Regions from separate parts of the Pseudomonas glycinis genome, predicted to be linked through region 2. Evidence: predicted binding sites of a transcription regulator. Region 2 holds the regulator's gene; each other region holds the start of a gene.
The links. Region 2 encodes FliA, which starts transcription of late flagellar genes. Its sites were predicted from a motif close to CTAAAGTTTNNNNNNNNNNNGCCGNTAA; they were not measured.
Positions count from the first base shown of each region.

Region 1: the regulator FliA is predicted to act here: its motif matches at 1,395-1,422, upstream of ACYSTU_RS02735 (flagellar protein MotY).
Region 3: the regulator FliA is predicted to act here: its motif matches at 5,158-5,185, upstream of ACYSTU_RS06020 (methyl-accepting chemotaxis protein).

Region 1 is NZ_JBTYHF010000001.1:616,447-623,027, forward strand. Features, by position in the region: gene ACYSTU_RS02730 (argininosuccinate synthase) at 1-284, opposite strand, end outside; gene ACYSTU_RS02735 (flagellar protein MotY) at 414-1,328, opposite strand; gene pyrC (dihydroorotase) at 1,489-2,535, shown strand; gene rnt (ribonuclease T) at 2,532-3,209, shown strand; gene ACYSTU_RS02750 (peroxiredoxin) at 3,283-3,885, opposite strand; gene ACYSTU_RS02755 (bacterioferritin-associated ferredoxin) at 4,198-4,416, shown strand; gene bfr (bacterioferritin) at 4,617-5,090, shown strand; gene grxD (Grx4 family monothiol glutaredoxin) at 5,292-5,633, opposite strand; partial or broken gene ACYSTU_RS02770 (molybdopterin oxidoreductase family protein) at 5,734-6,581, opposite strand, start outside.
Region 2 is NZ_JBTYHF010000016.1:4,166-10,746, reverse strand. Features, by position in the region: gene ACYSTU_RS26380 (protein-glutamate methylesterase/protein-glutamine glutaminase) at 1-1,046, opposite strand, end outside; gene ACYSTU_RS26375 (chemotaxis protein CheA) at 1,096-3,381, opposite strand; gene ACYSTU_RS26370 (protein phosphatase CheZ) at 3,435-4,223, opposite strand; gene ACYSTU_RS26365 (chemotaxis response regulator CheY) at 4,242-4,613, opposite strand; gene fliA (RNA polymerase sigma factor FliA) at 4,781-5,521, opposite strand; gene fleN (flagellar synthesis regulator FleN) at 5,518-6,348, opposite strand; gene flhF (flagellar biosynthesis GTPase FlhF) at 6,465-6,581, opposite strand, start outside.
Region 3 is NZ_JBTYHF010000002.1:416,602-423,182, forward strand. Features, by position in the region: gene ACYSTU_RS06010 (YifB family Mg chelatase-like AAA ATPase) at 172-1,665, shown strand; gene ACYSTU_RS06015 (aldose 1-epimerase family protein) at 1,662-2,876, opposite strand; gene ACYSTU_RS06020 (methyl-accepting chemotaxis protein) at 3,072-5,048, opposite strand; gene ACYSTU_RS06025 (LysR substrate-binding domain-containing protein) at 5,236-6,156, opposite strand; gene ACYSTU_RS06030 (NorM family multidrug efflux MATE transporter) at 6,316-6,581, shown strand, end outside.

The DNA.
Region 1 (6,581 bases), on a different contig from region 2:
GCGATGGAAGTACCCAGCAGGTACTCGCCTTCGTAAACGGTGTTGGCGCGGAACATCGGGAACACGAAATCACGTACGAATTCTTCGCGCAGGTCGTCGATGTAGATTTCTTTGACGCCCATGGCCTGAGCCTTGGCGCGGGCCGGCTCGACCTCTTCGCCTTGACCGAGATCAGCGGTGAAGGTCACCACTTCACAGTTATAAGTATCCTGCAGCCACTTGAGGATCACCGAAGTGTCCAGGCCGCCGGAATACGCCAGAACGACCTTGTTTACGTCCGCCATGCCATCACTCCACGGGGTTCTACGGAAAGCCGGGGAGTCTACCGCTCAAACGCGATAATTTACAGAGGCGCGACAGCTTAAGACGACAAAGCGACAGAATCTGTCGAGAGCGCGACGATGACCGGCGAGTCAGGAAGTCGTTGCGGCCGTGGCCGGCGTACTCGCTTGCGGCGCCGGAGCCGGGGCGGTAGTCGTTGCGACGCGCGACAGTTTCACGTTGACCCGACGGTTCTTCGCACGATTGGCCTTGCTGGTGTTGGGCACGATCGGATACTGCTCGCCGTGGAAACGCACGGTGATCTGCGATTCCTGAATGCCGTTGGCCTTGAAGAAATCCACCACCGCCAGCGCGCGGCGGCGCGACAATTCGCGGTTGGTCAGACGATTGCCGCTGTTGTCGGAATGGCCGTCGAGGTCGATGTGGTTCACCGTCGGGTCGGCCTTCATGTATTCGAGCATCACTTGCAGCTTGGCCTTGGCAGCCGGGTCCAGCTCAACGCCTTCGCCGGGGAAGCCGATCTGCGACTGCTTGATCTGGTCGAAATTCTGCGGCAGCAATTTCGCCACACAGCCTTGATAGTCGTTGAACGCCTTGCTGAATTTCACCGGCAACAAACGCACTTCGGAGACGCGGCCATCGCCAGACGCACGGCGTACCACCGGGCTGCGACCGTCCAGCAGACCGCTGATCAATCCCCCGGCCTGGGATTGCGAGCTGTTGAACAACACGTTGCCGCTGCCCAGACGCACAGAGCCCAGATTGATGTCGCCACGCCCTGGCTGCCAAGGTGCTGCGGCAGCGAGCAAGGTCGCCGAACCGCCGCCGAGCATGGCGTTGTAGGCGTTCAGGCGAAAGATCGCCTGCTCACCGGCCTTGCGCACGAACTCGCCCGAGCCGAAATCGGTGATCGGCTGGGTAAGGCGGCATTCGAACTGGTCGCCGGCGACCGTCCACTCAATGTTCTCCAGACGGGTCTGGTAAGTCAGCGCCATCGCGGGAAGGCTGGCAAACACACTGAGCAGGGCTAAATAACGCTGGCGCACGGGAGGCTCCATTGGCTTGTGAAACACAAACACCGATTCACACAATGTTTACGGCATACCTCCGGGATATCGGACGCTTGTGGCAAAACTTGATAGCGGGTGCCTGCAAGAGTCTTTTCCGGTAGCATTCGCCTCAGTTTGACCCGCCTGGAATCCCCTCATGTCCGACCGCCTGACCCTGCTGCGTCCCGACGACTGGCACATTCATCTTCGCGATGGTGCCGTGTTGACCAATACCGTTGCCGATGTGGCCCGCACCTTCGGGCGCGCGATCATCATGCCGAACCTGGTACCGCCGGTGCGCAACGCCGCTGAAGCCGACGGCTATCGTCAGCGCATTCTCGCTGCCCGCCCGGCCGGCAGTCAGTTCGAGCCGTTGATGGTGCTGTACCTCACCGACCGCACCCAACCGGAAGAAATTCGTCAGGCCAAGGCCAGCGGTTTCGTCTACGCCGCCAAGCTGTACCCGGCCGGCGCGACCACCAACTCCGATTCCGGCGTGACCAGCATCGACAAGATCTTCCCGGCGCTGGAAGCCATGGCCGAAGTCGGCATGCCGCTGTTGATCCACGGTGAAGTCACCCGTGGCGACGTCGATGTATTCGACCGCGAAAAGATTTTCATCGACGAGCACATGCGCCGCGTGGTCGAGCGTTTCCCGACACTGAAAGTGGTGTTCGAACACATCACCACTGGCGACGCCGTCCAGTTCGTCAATGAGGCTTCGGCCAACGTCGGCGCGACCATCACCGCGCATCACCTGCTGTACAACCGCAACCACATGCTGGTCGGCGGGATTCGGCCGCACTTCTACTGCTTGCCGATTCTCAAGCGCAATACCCATCAGGAAGCCTTGCTCGACGCCGCCACCAGTGGCAGCGCCAAGTTCTTCCTCGGCACCGACTCGGCGCCCCACGCCCAGCACGCCAAGGAAGCCGCCTGCGGTTGTGCCGGTTGCTACACCGCTTACGCCGCCATCGAGATGTATGCCGAAGCGTTCGAACAGCGTAACGCGCTTAACAAGCTCGAAGCCTTCGCCAGCCTCAACGGCCCGCGTTTCTACGGCCTGCCGGCAAATACCGATCGCATCACCCTGGTCCGTGAAGAATGGACCGCCCCGACCAGTCTGCCATTTGGCGAGCTGACCGTTATCCCGCTGCGCGCCGGTGAAAAACTGCGCTGGCGCCTGCTGGAGGAACACGCGTGAGTGAAGACAATTTCGACGATGAACTGGACGGTCAAGGTGGCGGCGGCGGTTCCCGTCATCCGATGGCAGCGCGTTTTCGCGGCTACCTGCCGGTTGTCGTCGACGTAGAAACCGGTGGCTTCAACGCAGCCACCGATGCCTTGCTGGAGATTGCCGCGACCACCATCGCCATGGATGAAAAGGGTTTCGTCTACCCGGATCACACCTACTTCTTCCGCGTCGAGCCATTCGAAGGCGCCAACGTTGAAGCGGCAGCGCTGGAGTTCACCGGGATCAAGCTCGATCATCCGCTGCGCATGGCCGTCAGCGAAGAAACCGCGCTGACCGACATCTTCCGTGGCATCCGCAAGGCGCTGAAAGCCAACGGCTGCAAGCGGGCAATTCTGGTCGGACACAACAGCAGTTTCGACCTGGGCTTCCTCAACGCCGCAGTTGCGCGTCTGGACATGAAGCGCAACCCGTTCCACCCGTTCTCCAGTTTCGACACCGCGACCCTGGCGGGTCTGGCGTATGGTCAGACCGTGCTGGCGAAAGCCTGTCAGGCCGCCGGCATCGATTTCGACGGTCGTGAAGCGCACTCGGCGCGTTACGACACCGAAAAGACCGCTGAGCTGTTCTGCGGCATCGTCAATCGCTGGAAGCAGATGGGCGGCTGGGAAGACTTCGACGACTGATCCTCGTCGAGCAAATCCCGCGCATGAAAAAACCGGCCACGTGGGCCGGTTTTTTGTACCTCGACGTTGCGCCTTACAGGGCCGCAGCGTTCTCGGTCAGGTAAGCCGCAACGCCTTCCGGCGAAGCGTTCATGCCTTTGTCGCCTTTCTTCCAGTTGGCCGGGCAGACTTCGCCGTGCTCTTCGTGAAATTGCAGCGCGTCGACCAGACGGATCAGCTCTTCCATGTTACGGCCCAGTGGCAGGTCGTTGATGATCTGCGAGCGAACCACGCCTTTGTCGTCGATCAGGAACGCGCCACGGAAAGCCACGCCGCCTTCGGATTCAACGTCGTATGCCTTGGCGATGTCGTGCTTCATGTCGGCAGCCATGGTGTATTTCACCTGGCCGATGCCGCCATTGTTCACTGGAGTGTTGCGCCAGGCGTTGTGGGTGAAGTGCGAGTCGATCGACACAGCGATCACTTCAACGTTGCGCGCCTTGAAGTCAGCCATGCGGTTGTCCAGAGCGATCAGCTCGGACGGGCAGACGAAGGTGAAGTCCAGCGGATAGAAGAACACCAGGCCGTATTTGCCTTTGATGGCCGAGGACAGGGTGAAGCTGTCAACGATCTCGCCATTGCCGAGTACGGCCGGGACGGTGAAGTCTGGGGCTTGTTTGCCTACGAGTACGCTCATTGATATCTCCTGGTGTAAAAACTTGAAGTTCAGGGTCCGGGCCAGCCTGTCACCCTCAGGCGACAGCCCTGTGACACGAACCCTCTTCGCAAGGGACGACCATCATACACTGCGTGTTTGGCCTGTCCGTAACGGATTTTCCCTGTCCGGTTATCCACTGCGTATTCATGGGGTCAGACGCGCATTTGGAAAATACCGTTCGTCAGTCGCTGGGAAATTTGCTGCGAAGCGTTCCGAAAGCACTTTGACAATCATTCTCGTTAACATTAAGATCCATCGCAATTGAGTCACAACCAGCGACGGTTCTTACTTATGTATGTTTGCCTCTGCACTGGCGTCACCGACGGACAGATCCGCGAAGCGATCTATGAAGGTTGCTGCAGCTACAAAGAAGTTCGCCAGGCCACCGGCGTCGCCAGCCAGTGTGGCAAATGCGCCTGCCTTGCCAAGGAAGTGGTGCGCGAAACCCTGACCAAGCTGCAAACCGCCCAGGCCGCGATCCCTTACCCGGTAGAATTTACTGCTGCGTAAATGCCCCATTTCAAAGAACCGGACTAGATGTCCGGTTTTTTTATGCCTGAAAATCAATTGCTTAGCGTCCAGACGCGGAACACAAACATTCTTATTCCGATTAATTTTCATTTATTATTCAATAACTTAGGTTTGACACTTATAACTGCCAAGCTCAAACTCCGCCTTATATACGGTTAATTCAGGGCAGGACTCCGATCATGAAAGGCGACATTACAGTCATCCAGCATCTCAACAAGATCCTCGCCAATGAGCTGGTCGCGATCAATCAGTACTTCCTGCATGCGCGCATGTATGAAGATTGGGGTCTGAACAAGCTCGGCAAGCACGAATATCACGAATCCATCGACGAGATGAAACACGCGGACAAGCTGATCAAGCGCATCCTGTTCCTTGAAGGCCTGCCGAACGTTCAAGACCTGGGCAAGCTGCACATCGGCGAGCACACCCGCGAGATGCTCGAATGCGACCTGCGCATCGAAAAGACCGGCCACGCCGATCTGAAAGCCGCCATCGCCCATTGCGAAACCGTTGGCGACTTCGGCAGCCGTGAACTGCTCGAAGACATTCTCGAGTCGGAAGAAGAACACATCGACTGGCTGGAAACCCAGCTCGGCCTGATCGACAAGATCGGCCTGGAAAACTATCTGCAGTCGCAGATGGGCGAAGAGTAGGAGCTGTCGAGTGAAACGAGGCTGCGATCTTTATCGATTTCAGCCTTGATACTCAGTCAACTCGTATAACCAACAAAAAGCCCCGCCCTCTTTCGAGGTGCGGGGCTTTTTGTTGGCCGAAGATCAAAAGATCGCAGCCTCGTTTCACTCGACAGCTCCTACAGGAGACGCGTCGTCGAGCGAAACTCTATGAACGTAGAATCAGGCTTCGGACTTGTTCGCCGCTGCCGCTTCCACAGCCGCCTTGATGGTGCTTTGCAGCGAACCGTCTGCAGCCATCTCGGTCATGATGTCGCTGCCGCCGACCAGCTCACCGCCGACCCACAGTTGCGGGAAAGTCGGCCAGTTGGCGTACTTTGGCAGGTTGGCGCGGATTTCCGGGTTCTGCAGGATGTCCACGTACGCGAACTTTTCACCACAGGCCATCACGGCTTGCGCAGCTTTCGCGGAGAAGCCGCACTGCGGGGCATTCGGCGAGCCTTTCATGTAAAGCAGAATGGTGTTGTTGGCAATCTGCTCTTTAATCGTTTCGATGATATCCATGGAGCACCTCGGCTGAACTTTCCGACTCAGGGGTCGGCACGGTGGCGCATTGTAACGGAATCCCGAGCGCCATGCTCGGTCTCCCCGACAGACCCGCTCGAGCCGCCGCCACGGTCACCGGCACACCGTTCAACGCCGCGTTACCCGACAGTTCGTCGAGCTGACACTCGTCGGTCAGGTCGTTGGCGCTCGATCCCGGCTGGCCACTGGCGATCGCCATCTGCACGCCCGGGCGCGCATGGCCCCAGCCGTGCGGCAGGCTGACCACGCCTTTCATCATGTCGAGACTGGCGAGCACTTCCACCTCGATCTGCCCGACCCGCGAACTCACCCGAACCCGTTGCCCATCAGCCAGACCACGGCTGGCCAGGTCATCCGGGTGCATCAGCAACTGATGCCGTGGCTTGCCTTTCACCAGCCGATGAAAATTGTGCATCCACGAATTGTTGCTGCGTACATGGCGGCGACCGATCATCAACAATTCATCGGCTGCCGGCGCCTGCAACGCGGCAAAGCGTGCGAGGTCGGCGAGAATTTCCGGCGGTGCGGCCTGGATACGCTGATTCGGCGTTTTCAGACGTGACGCCAGATTCGGCTTCAGCGCTCCCAGATCAATGCCGTGCGGATGATCGAACAGCGTCGCCAGCGACAGCTTGTGCTCGGACGCATCGCCGTAGCGGCCCATGCGCAGGCCCATGTCGATCATCTTCGCCGGCGGCATCGTCGGTTTCAGTTCTTTACCGGTTTTCTCGGCGAAGGCCTTGGCCAGCCCGACGAAGATCTCCCAATCATGCAAAGCCCCCTCAGGCTTGGCGAGGATCGCGCGATTGAAGCGGGTCACGTTACGCACCGCGAACAGATTGAAAGTGGTGTCGTAGTGATCGTTTTCCAGCGCCGAGGTCGACGGCAGGATCAGATCGGCATAGCGCGTGGTTTCGTTGATGTACA
Region 2 (6,581 bases):
CTTGCTTCGTCCTGCGCCCACACCGAACTGCCGCCCTGCTTGAGCAGACGCGCGCCTTCGCGGCCGTCGGCGCCCATGCCGGTCAGCACCACTGCCAGAACTTTGTCGCCGTAGGACTTGGCTGCAGAACCGAAAGTGATGTCCACGCACGGCTTGTAATTCAGACGTTCGTCACCCGGCAGAATCTTCACCGCGCCACGGCCGTCGATCATCATCTGCTTGCCACCCGGTGCCAGCAGCGCCAGGCCCGGACGCAGGATGTCGCCATCCTCGGCTTCCTTGACGCTGATACGGCAGAGCTTGTCGAGACGTTCGGCAAACGCTTTGGTGAACGCCGCCGGCATGTGCTGGATCAGCACGATCGGCGCCGGGAAGTTCGCCGGCAACTGCGTCAGTACGCGTTGCAGCGCAACCGGGCCGCCCGTCGAAGTGCCGATGGCAACCAGTTTGTAGGCTTTGCGTTTCGGTGCCGGCGACGAAGCGCTGGCAGCGGATGCACGGGCAGGCGCGGGCGCAGGCGCTGGTGCCGGACGTGCCGGGACAGGGCTGCTGTGGCTCGTGTGGCTGCCGTAGCTCGACGCTGCCGGAGCAGGCGTCGGCGCTGGCGCAGCGGCGGGAGCCGGCGCGCTGTAGGCACTGAAACGACGATTGCTGCGCGAGATGCTGTGGACTTTCTCGCACAGCAGCTGCTTGACCTTCTCGGGGTTGCGCGAGATGTCTTCGAAATTCTTCGGCAGGAAATCCACCGCGCCGGCGTCCAGCGCATCGAGGGTTACCCGCGCGCCTTCGTGGGTCAGCGAGGAGAACATCAACACCGGGGTCGGGCAGCGCTGCATGATGTGCCGCACTGCCGTGATGCCGTCCATCATCGGCATCTCGTAGTCCATGGTGATCACGTCAGGCTTGAGGGCCATGGCCTGATCGATCGCCTCTTTACCGTTGGTGGCCGTGCCGACCACCTGGATGCTCGGATCCGCCGAAAGAATTTCCGAGACGCGGCGGCGGAAAAAACCCGAATCGTCCACCACCAGGACTTTGACTGCCATAAACACTCCATTAGGTGCAGCGGCGCGTCATCGCGCCGCCGCCCCGGATTCAAATACGCTTTGTGGCGTAACGCTTGAGCATGCTTGGAACATCGAGAATCAGCGCAATGCGGCCGTCACCGGTGATGGTGGCGCCGGACATGCCCGGAGTTCCCTGGAGCATTTTGCCCAATGGCTTGATGACCACTTCTTCCTGGCCGACCAGCTGATCGACGACGAAGCCGATCCGCTGAGTGCCCACCGAAAGAATCACCACATGGCCTTCGCGCTGCTCTTCGTGAGCGGCGGAGCTGACCAGCCAGCGCTTGAGGTAGAACAATGGCAGCGCCTTGTCGCGCACGATCACCACTTCCTGACCGTCGACGACATTGGTGGTCGACAGGTCGAGGTGGAAGATTTCGTTGACGTTGACCAGCGGGAACGCAAAGGCCTGATTGCCGAGCATGACCATCAGCGTCGGCATGATCGCCAGGGTCAGCGGCACCTTGATGACGATCTTCGAGCCCTGGCCCTTGGTCGAGTAGATGTTGATCGAACCGTTGAGCTGGGAAATCTTGGTCTTCACCACGTCCATGCCGACACCACGGCCGGACACGTCGGAGATCTCGGTCTTGGTCGAGAAACCCGGGGCGAAGATCAGGTTGTAGCACTCGGTATCGCTCAGGCGATCGGCCGCGTCCTTGTCCATCACACCGCGTTTCACCGCGATCGAACGCAGGACGTTCGGATCCATGCCTTTGCCGTCGTCGGAGATCGACAGCAGGATGTGGTCGCCTTCCTGCTCGGCCGCCAGCACCACGCGACCGCCACGGGCCTTGCCCGATGCTTCGCGTTCTTCCGGCGACTCGATGCCGTGGTCGACAGCGTTGCGCACCAAGTGGACCAGCGGGTCGGCCAGAGCCTCGACAAGGTTTTTGTCGAGGTCGGTTTCTTCACCCACCAGTTCCAGGTTGATTTCTTTCTTGAGCTGACGTGCGAGGTCGCGAACCAGACGCGGGAAGCGCCCGAAGACCTTCTTGATCGGCTGCATCCGCGTCTTCATCACGGCGGTCTGCAGGTCAGCGGTGACCACGTCGAGGTTCGACACGGCCTTGGACATGGCTTCGTCGCCGCTGTTGAGGCCCAGGCGCACCAGACGGTTACGCACCAGCACCAGCTCGCCGACCATGTTCATGATCTCGTCGAGCCGCGCGGTATCGACGCGCACGGTGGTTTCTGCTTCGCTGGCCGGTTTTTCTGCCGGTGCAGCGGCTGGCGCACGGGCCGCAGCCGGTGCAGCAGCGGCGGCCGGTTTCGGCGTCTCGGCTTTCGGTTCAGGCTTGGCGGCAGGCTTCGGCGCAGCAGCGGCAGCGGCAGCCGGAGCTTTCGCCGCTGGCGTGGCGACGCTCGACGCAAAGCCGGCAGTCGCAGCGCTGGCGTCAAACTTGCCTTTGCCGTGCAATTCGTCGAGCAGCGATTCGAATTCGTGATCGCTGATCAGGTCACTGCCGGCCGCAGCGGCTGCCGGTGCAGCAGGTGCGGCCGGGGCCGAAGCGATGGCCGATTCCAGCGCGTCAACGGCGAAGTTGCCCTTGCCGTGCAACTGATCGAGCAAGGCTTCGAATTCGTCGTCAGTGATGTCCGAGCTATCGCCCGCAGCAGGCGCAGCCGGAGCCGCTGGTGCTGGCGCCGGAGCGACCGCATCGACAGCAAACTGGCCTTTGCCATGCAGTTGATCGAGCAGCGATTCAAATTCGGCGTCGGTGATTTCATCGCTGGCCGCCGTATCGGCAACCTGCGCGGGAGCAGCGACAGCGGCCGGAGCCTCGGCCTGGGCCTTGACGGCATTCAGCGAGTCCAGCAGTTGTTCGAATTCGTTATCGGTGATGTCGTCCGAGGAGTCGCTTTCAACGACCAGTTCTTCGATCATCTCGGCAACCGGCGAAGCCGGGGCTTCATCCGCCGATTGCGGCTCGGCCAGACGCGCCAGCGCGGCCAGCAGTTCCGGCGTCGCAGCGGTGATCGGTGCACGTTCACGGACTTCGCTGAACATGCTGTTCACCGCGTCCAGTGCTTCGAGCACCACGTCCATCAGTTCTGCATCAACGCGACGCTCACCCTTGCGCAGGATGTCGAACACGTTTTCGGCGATGTGACAGCACTCCACCAGCTCATTGAGCTGAAGGAAGCCGGCGCCCCCTTTTACAGTGTGGAAACCGCGAAAAATTGCATTGAGCAGATCTGCATCATCCGGACGGCTTTCCAGCTCGACCAGTTGTTCGGACAGTTGCTCAAGAATCTCGCCGGCCTCAACCAGGAAATCCTGAAGGATCTCTTCATCGGCGCCGAAGCTCATTAATGGGGTGCTCCTACAGGTCTAAAAACCCAAAAAACCCGAATTCCGAAACTCTAGAATCCAAGGCTGGATAACAAATCGTCCACATCGTCCTGACCGGACACAACGTCTTCTCGTTTATCGGCATGAATCTGCGGACCTTCACCCTGCGAGAGATGTTTTTGTGGATCTTTTTCAGCAAGCATTGCAGCGCGGTCATGTTCGATGCCCGCAAAGCGGTCGACCTGACTGGCCATGAGCACGAGTTTGAGCAGATTGCTTTCGACTTCGGTGACCAGTTGGGTCACACGCTTGATCACTTGACCTGTGAGGTCCTGGTAATCCTGAGCCAGCAGGATGTCGTTGAGATTGCTCGACACCGCACGGTTGTCCGTGCTGCTGCGTGACAGAAAACCGTCGACCCGGCGCGCCAGTTCGCGGAACTCTTCAGCCCCGACCTCGCGACGCATGAAGCGGCCCCAATCGGCGCTCAACGTCTGCGCTTCATCAGCGAGACTGTTGACCACCGGCGTGGCGCTTTCCACCAGATCCATGGTGCGGTTGGCCGCGGCTTCCGTCAGCTTGACCACATAGCCCAGGCGTTCGGTGGCGTCGGTGATTTGCGACACTTCCTCGGCCTGCGGCATGTGCGGATCAATCTGGAAATTGACGATCGCACTGTGCAGTTCACGTGTGAGCTTGCCCACTTCCTGATACAGGCCGCGGTCACGGGTCTGATTGAGCTCATGGATCAGTTGCACCGCGTCGCCGAACTTGCCTTTTTCAAGGCTCTCGACCAGTTCGACCGCGTGTTTTTTCAGGGTCGATTCGAAATCGCCCTGTGATGATTCGTTATGCTCCATAGCTCCCCCGCGCATTCATCAGCCGATGCGTTCGAAAATCTTCTCGATTTTGTCTTTCAACGCTTGAGCCGTGAAAGGTTTGACCACGTAACCGTTCACACCGGCCTGAGCGGCCTCGATGATCTGCTCGCGCTTGGCTTCAGCAGTCACCATCAACACCGGGAGGTGCTTGAGTTTTTCATCGGCGCGCACGTGACGCAGCAGGTCGATACCGGTCATGCCCGGCATGTTCCAGTCCGTTACCAGAAAGTCGATGCTGCCGCTGTTGAGCACCGGAATGGCAGTGGTGCCATCGTCGGCCTCGACGGTGTTGGTGAACCCAAGATCGCGCAGCAGGTTCTTGATGATCCGCCGCATCGTTGAGAAGTCATCAACGATGAGGATTTTCATGTCTTTGTTCAATTCGACCTCCAAGCAGTCTTAAACGCGCCCAGCACCTGGACGCGCCACTTCAATCAATCGGCATAGCACTCGAAGTTTGTCTGGAGCACAACGGATCGAGACCGGCGCCGTTCATCACCGCACCAGCCTCGTTTCGCAGTGTCCCCACACTGCCTTCAGCGCGCTCGCCACTCCCCCAAACGCCCCCGCAGACGGGCCGCGCACTGGCTGTGTAACTGGCTGACCCGCGATTCACTGACGCCAAGGACTTCACCGATTTCCTTGAGGTTCAGCTCTTCGTCGTAGTACAGCGCCAACACCAGTCGCTCACGCTCCGGCAAATTGGCAATCGCGTCCGCCAGCGCCGCCTGGAAGCGTTCATCTTCCAGATCGCGTGACGGCTCCATATGAGCACTCGCGCCATCCTCGTGCAGCCCTTCGTGTTCGCCGTCCTGCAACAGGTCGTCGAAACTGAACAGGCGACTGCCCAAGGTGTCATTCAGAATCCCGTAGTAATCGTCGAGACTCAATTGGAGTTCGGCCGCAACCTCGTGATCTTTAGCGTCACGGCCGGTTTTAGCTTCAATCGAGCGAATCGCGTCGCTGACCATCCTGGTATTACGGTGAACCGAGCGTGGCGCCCAATCCCCTTTGCGCACTTCATCGAGCATCGCGCCGCGGATTCGAATGCCCGCGTACGTTTCGAAACTGGCGCCTTTGCTGGCGTCGTATTTGGTCGAGACTTCGAGCAAACCGATCATCCCGGCCTGGATCAGGTCTTCGACCTGCACGCTGGCCGGCAGGCGCGCCAGCAAGTGATAGGCAATGCGCTTGACCAGTGGCGCGTAACGCTCGATCAATTCGTATTGCGCGTCACGCGCCGACTTTTTGTAAAGATTCATGCCACTGGCGGTCATATCACAGGCCCTGCGGTTTGCTGCACGAGACGCTCGACGAAAAATTCCAGATGCCCGCGCGGGTTGGCCGGCAGCGGCCAGGTGTCGACCTTCTGGGCGATGGCCTTGAAGGCCAGCGCGCACTTGGAACGGGGAAAGGCTTCGTAGACGGCGCGCTGCTTCTGCACCGCTTTGCGCACGCTTTCGTCGTACGGCACCGCGCCGACGTATTGTAGGGCGACGTCAAGGAAGCGATCCGTGACCTTGGTCAACTTGGCGAACAGGTTGCGCCCTTCCTGCGGGCTCTGCGCCATGTTGGCCAGCACGCGGAAGCGGTTCATGCCGTAATCGCGGTTGAGCAACTTGATCAGCGCGTAAGCATCGGTGATCGAAGTCGGCTCGTCGCAGACCACCAGCAACACTTCCTGGGCGGCACGAACGAAACTGACTACCGAGTCACCAATACCCGCAGCGGTGTCGATCACCAGCACGTCGAGATTGTCGCCGATGTCGCTGAACGCCTGGATCAGGCCGGCGTGTTGCGCCGGGCTCAGGTGCACCATGCTCTGCGTGCCGGAGGCCGCCGGCACGATGCGAATCCCGCCCGGGCCCTGCAACAGCACGTCGCGCAGTTCGCAACGGCCTTCGATGACGTCGGCCAGTGTGCGCTTGGGTGTCAGCCCCAGCAGAACGTCGACGTTCGCCAGGCCCAGGTCGGCGTCCAGCAGCATGACCCGACGGCCAAGCTCTGCCAGCGCCAGCGACAAGTTCACTGACACGTTAGTCTTGCCGACGCCACCTTTGCCGCCGGTCACCGCGATCACCTGTACGGGATGCATGCTGCCCATGTTATTTCTTTACCTTGTCTTGCATAGACGGAGGCCACATTACTGGCTGCGCGTTCCTGATCGGAACAATGCGTGGCAGACCATCGATGTAGGTACAAAAACTGTTCATGATTACCTCAGCCAACCTGCTTGGTCGGGCTGTGATAGATATCAGCGAACATGTCAGCCATGGCTTCTTCGCTGGGTTCTTCCTGCATTTGCACGCTGACGGCGCGGCTGACCAGTTGATGACG
Region 3 (6,581 bases), on a different contig from region 2:
CACAAACTCTCCCCTATTCCCGTTTGCCATGCCCTGGCGAGTTCCTGGCATTTCTTGCGGCAACATCCTGCGAAATTTTTGCGCTCCACTCACCCCACTAAAATGGCATCGCCCTACTACCCTTCAAAAACCCGCAGGAAGCGGCTCCCCGATTCAGCTCAAGGAACGACCATGTCCCTCTCCATTGTCCACAGTCGCGCCCAGATTGGCGTGGAAGCCCCCGCTGTCACCGTCGAAGTCCATCTGGCCAACGGTCTGCCGTCGCTGACCATGGTCGGCCTGCCTGAAGCGGCGGTGAAGGAGAGCAAGGATCGGGTGCGCAGCGCGATCATCAATTCCGGGCTGCAATTTCCGGCGCGGCGGATCACCTTGAATCTGGCGCCGGCGGACCTGCCCAAGGATGGCGGGCGCTTCGATCTGGCAATTGCCTTGGGGATTTTGTCGGCCAGTGTGCAGGTGCCGTGTCTGACCCTGGACGAGGTGGAATGTCTGGGTGAATTGGCATTGTCCGGTGCCGTGCGACCAGTGCGTGGCGTGCTGCCGGCGGCACTGGCGGCGCGCAAGGCCGGGCGGGCGTTGGTGGTGCCTCGAGCGAATGCGGAAGAGGCGTGCCTGGCTTCGGGGCTGAAAGTGTTCGCAGTCGATCACTTGCTGGAAGCGGTGGCGCATTTCAATGGGCACACACCGGTCGAGCCGTACACATCAGATGGCTTGATGCATGCCGCCAAACCCTATCCCGACCTCAACGAGGTGCAGGGGCAGACAGCCGCCAAACGCGCACTGCTGATTGCCGCAGCGGGGGCGCACAACTTGTTGTTCAGCGGGCCTCCGGGAACCGGCAAGACGCTGCTGGCCAGTCGTCTGCCAGGATTATTGCCGCCGCTATCCGAATGCGAGGCACTGGAAGTGGCAGCGATTCAATCGGTGGCCAGCGGGGTTCCCTTGACTCACTGGCCGCAGCGGCCGTTCAGGCAACCGCACCATTCGGCTTCAGGGCCGGCATTGGTCGGTGGCAGCTCGAAACCGCAACCCGGCGAAATCACCCTCGCCCACCATGGCGTACTGTTTCTCGATGAGTTGCCGGAGTTTGATCGCAAGGTTCTGGAAGTGCTGCGCGAGCCGTTGGAGTCCGGGCATATCGTCATCGCTCGGGCCAAGGATCGCGTGCGTTTCCCCGCACGGTTTCAACTGGTGGCAGCGATGAATCCGTGTCCCTGTGGATATCTTGGCGAACCCAGCGGCAAATGCTCGTGCACACCGGACATGGTCCAGCGCTATCGCAACAAGCTGTCAGGGCCGCTGCTGGATCGGATTGATCTGCACCTGACCGTCGCGCGGGAGGCAACCGCATTGAATCCGGCAGCCAAGCCAGGCGAAAACAGCGCCAGCGCTGCGGCGTTGGTGGCGGAAGCGCGGGAGCGTCAGCAGAAACGTCAGGGCTGTGCCAATGCGTTTCTCGATCTGCCGGGGCTCAAGCGTCACTGCAAGTTATCCACAGCTGACGAGATATGGCTGGAGGCGGCCTGCGAGCGACTGATCCTGTCGCTGCGCTCGGCGCATCGCCTGCTCAAGGTCGCGCGCACGCTGGCGGATCTTGAACAGGCCGATGCGATTACCCGCGAGCATCTGGCCGAGGCACTGCAATACCGGCCGGCGACACCTTAATGCTCAGTCAGATCAACCAGCGGTGCCTGACGCACTTCAGTGTCGCGCCCGGCCTGAATTTCAGTCACGCGCTTGAGGGCCTTGTCCACCGCCCCTTTGTCGGCCAGCAGGCTGTAGCTGATCTGGAACTGTTTATGTTCTTTCGGCGCAATGGTCGGCACCAGATTCAACGGCCGCTGATAGCGACGGTTGTAGGAAAAACTGGTTCCCGGCTCCAGCCCGGTGACGTAGCCCTGCCCTTGGGTATCGGTGTTTTTCCACAGCGAAAACACTGGCAGCTGCTGAGTATTGAAGCCAACGGATACGCCGAGGCTACCGGCCTTGTTGTGCAGCACGGTGAGAGTGTCACCCTTGGCGTCCGCATACGGCACGACGTTGTAGACAGTTTCGTCGTAGTCCTTGGTTGGCCCGCGATAGGTCTGCCAGTCGGGCAGATCTCCCTTGGCCTTGTCGTTGAACGGCGAAACCTGCTTCACCGGCGCTGCGAACTTTGCGCCCTGCTCGAGAAACGGCGTGCTGAAATTGCTGTGATACAGCGCCTGATATTCCTTCGCATAGTCGCCGTTGTTGGTCAGGGTGTCGTTGAGGGCGAAGCTGGCGCTGCCCGGTTCGGTGACCAGTTCGGTCGCTACCGAGAAATCGACTTTCTTGAATGCCTGCTCTTTCAGCTCGCCACGCAGCGTGATGGCATACGGCGGCTTCTCGTCGATGTGCAAAGTGACGGTGCTGGCCGGGATGTTGGCGGCGCGACCGTGCAAGGTCAGCAATTCGCCGTTGTCCATGCCGGGATGGCCAACCCACTCGTAACCGCAACGGGTGACCAGTTCATTGAAACCTTCGAGCCAGCCCAGGCCACCGCGACCGTTGAGTTCGATGAACGCCGGGTTGACCACGTCCTTGACCGGCGAGTCCCAGCCCATCCGCACGTCGCCCACCGAAGCCTGCAACACGTTCATGCCACGGGTCGGCACTACCGAGAGTTTCATCGTGCCGTTATCGATATCGACAATGCTGACGCCCTCCTGACGACCACCATGCAGGGTACGCAGGGTCACGGAATACGGTTTGGCGGTTTTTACGCCGAGTTGCTCACTGGTGATCGTCCAGTTTTTTGCCGGAGTGTTGGCGTCGAGCAGGACATAGTCCCAGGCCACGGCGTGGGAAGCGGCAGAGAATGCGCCGAGGGCGACGAGGAGTTTGAGCGGGGTCATGGCAGCAGCCTTTATTGGAGTTGTGCCATTTTTATAGCGCTGCGGAAACGTTTCAGCAAGTGCAAAAACCGGTTTGTGCCGGAGCATTCGCGAGCAAGCTCGCTCCCACCGGATTTTCGCCTGCTCACACGATTTGTGAACGACCGCGGAAACTGTGGGAGCGAGCTTGCTCGCGAAAACTGTTTCAACGACACATCAGCGGAAGCGGTCAACCTCGGAACGCAGATCCGCCGCCAGCTTCTCCAGCTCTTTAGCGGTGACAGCCAGGTTTGACACCACCTCACGCTGCTCGCTGTTGGCCAAGGCGATGCTTTGCAAATTGCTGCTCAGCAACGTCGCAGTGCTGCTTTGTTCCTGAGTGGCGGTGGTGATCGCGGCGAACTGCTGGCCTGCCGAACGGCTCTGCTCATCGATCCGCGCCAGTGCCGAGGCGACATTGGCGTTGCGCGACAAGCCTTCCTGCATCAGCACATTGCCCTGCTCCATGGTGCTGATCGCGTTGCCGGTTTCCTGTTGGATGCTGTGGATCATGCTGGAGATTTCATCGGTCGCCTGACGGGTACGCGAGGCGAGGCTGCGCACTTCGTCCGCGACCACGGCAAAACCGCGCCCCTGCTCACCAGCACGGGCAGCTTCGATGGCAGCGTTAAGTGCCAGAAGGTTGGTCTGCTCGGCGATGGAGGTGATCACACCCACGATGCCGCCGATTTCCTGCGAGCGCTGCCCCAGCGTGTTGATCACGCTGGCGGTGCTGTTCAGCGCGCCGGCGATCTGCTCCAGCGACGACGACGCTTCTTCCATCGAACTGCGGCCGATCTGGGTCTGCTGAGCGTTTTCCTGCGCCAGGCGCTGGGTCGCACCCATGTTGTCGGCAATGTTCAGCGAGGTGGCGCTGAACTCTTCCACGGCGCCGGCCATGCTGGTGATTTCGCCCGACTGCTGCTCCATGCCTTCATACGCACCGCCGGACAAACCGGACAGCGCCTGCGCACGGCTGTTGACCTCTTCCGAAGCGCGGCGGATGTGCTCGACCATGGTCGACAGCGCCTGGCTCATCTGGTTGAACGCGCGGGACAGCTGACCGATTTCATCGTGGCTCGATACGTTCAGCCGCACACTCAGATCACCCGCGCCCAAGGCTTCGGCCTGACGCACCAGATCGCCCAGCGGTGCGAGTTTGCTGCGCAGCAGCCAGACCACGGAACCGACCGCGAGCAACATCGCCAGCAGGCTGCCGATCGCCAGTTGCGTACCGACGCTCCAGGTCACCGCGCGGATCTCGGCTTTCGGCATGCTCGCCACCACCGACCACGGGCCACCTTCGAACGGCACGGCGATGCTGTAGAAGTCCTCACCCTTGTCGCTCCAGAACTCACCCTTGCCCGGGGTTTTCACCAGGTTGTTGATGGTCGGGGCGGCTTGATCCAGGTTTTCGACGCCGGCAATCGGCACCAGCCATTTGTTCTGCTCGTCGAGCAGCGCCAGCGAGCCGGTCTTGCCAATGCGGAAGCGCTTGAGATTGGCGAACTGCGCGTTCTGCGCGTCGGTGTAGTCGAAGCCGACGTACAGCACGGCGATGATCTTGCCGCCCGCATCGCGCACCGGGGTGTACTGCGACATGTAGTAGCGCTCGAACAGCAACGAGCGGCCGACATAACTCTGCCCCGCCATCAGTTTCGCGTACGCCGGGTTGGCATGATCGAGCACGGTGCCGATGGCACGGGTGCCGTCCTGCTTGCTGACGTTGGTGCTGACGCGAATGAAGTCTTCGCCGCTGCGCACGAATACCGTGGCCACACCAGCGGTCATCTGCTTGAACTCGTCAACTTCCTTGAAGTTGTTGTTCAGCACCTCGTTGCCCAGGTGCAGGCCCGGAGTCTGCACGCCGGCCACGGTCACTGGCTGATCGGGGTGCACACTCAAACCACTGCCGAAGCGCTTTTCGAACAGCCCGCTCAGGCGCAGGGTGCTTTCGCGCAGCGTACCGTGAAAGGTACTCAGTTGATCGGCCAGCAGCCGGGCCTCACTGGCCAGATGCTCTTCACGGGTGGCGAGGTTGGCGGAATCCAGCGAACGCAAGGCGAATACCGTACTGCCGCTGATGACTATCGCCAGTATCACAGCAAGGGCAAGGCCCAGCTGCGAGGCGATCCGAGCACGAGGTTGAGACATGAACAGCTCCTGGCCGAGCCACCGAATCCTCCTTGATCGCGGTAATTGCCCGGAAAATATTCTAATAATGGGGGTAGCGCGGAACCGGCACGACGGTTCCACATGCTCGTAGTCGGCGGTAAAACCGAATACTTGAGCGGATTGCGTGGGTATGGCGCAGTAGTGGCATTGTGCCGGCTCGAACGTTTCAGCTCAAGCGCTCTACCGCCGGCAATTGCATGGCGCGGACTTCGCCTTGGAGAAAATCGCTGAGACGGCGCAAACGTTCACCTCCCGGACGCGGTTTCGGCCACACCAGGTAATAGTTCAGGCCACTGGCGACGGCGGTCGGCCACGGTAGGCTCAAGCGCCCTTGCGCGACATCCTCGGCGACCATCAACAGATCACCCATCGAAACGCCGTAGCCACGCGCCGCGGCGATCATGCCCAGCTCCAGCGTATCGAACACTTGCCCGCCCTTGAGCGAAACTTGCTCGGACAGCCCCATGCGCTCCAGCCAACTGCGCCAGTCACGGCGATCCGGGGTCGGGTGCAGCAGTTCAGCAGCCGCCAGACGCGCTACGTCCCAAGGTTGGTCATTGAGCAGGTTCGGCGCGCCGACCGGAATCAATTCCTCGGGAAACAGCAGGCTCGCTTCCCAGTCCGGCGGGAAATGCCCGTCACTGAGCAAAACTGCGCAATCGAATGGTTCGTTGTTGAAGTCCACCGAATCGATATCCATCCATGCGCTGGTCAGTTGCACCTCATTGCCCGGCTGCAAATGGCGGAAGCGACTCAACCGCGCCAGCAGCCAACGCATGGTCAGGGTCGATGGCGCTTTCATGCGCAGGATGTCGTCCTCGGCGCGCAAGGTATTGCAGGCGCGCTCAAGGGCGGCGAAGCCTTCGCGGATACCGGGTAACAGCAGCCGCGCCGATTCGGTCAGTTGCAGGTTGCGCCCGCTGCGATGAAACAGCCGGCAGGCGAAGTGTTCTTCAAGAGTGCGCATGTGCCGACTGACCGCGCTCTGGGTGATCGACAGTTCTTCCGCCGCGCGGGTAAACGAGCTGTGTCGCGCTGCCGCTTCGAATGCGCGCAGGGCATACAACGGCGGAAGGCGTCGGGACATACACAAAGCTCCAATAGCGGGGATACAGCCAATTCGGCAGGACGATTCAGGATGAGTATTAATCATGCCACCCATCCTTTTTATCCCTTTGTGCAAAGCCTGCCAAGCGCCGAGAATCGACGCTCTTCTGCTTCCTCTGATATTTGGGTGGTGATGGCCATGCAGCATCCTGTGCGTACCGAACTCTGGGCCATTCTGCGGCTGGCGGGGCCGCTGATTGCTTCGCAGTTGGCGCACATGCTGATGGTGCTGACCGACACCCTGATGATGGCGCGCCTCAGCCCCGAAGCGCTGGCCGGTGGCGGCCTCGGTGCCGCGAGCTACTCGTTCGTGTCGATTTTCTGCATCGGCGTGATTGCAGCGGTCGGCACACTGGTGGCAATCCGTCAGGGTGCCGGCGACATCATCGGTGCCGCACGCCTGAC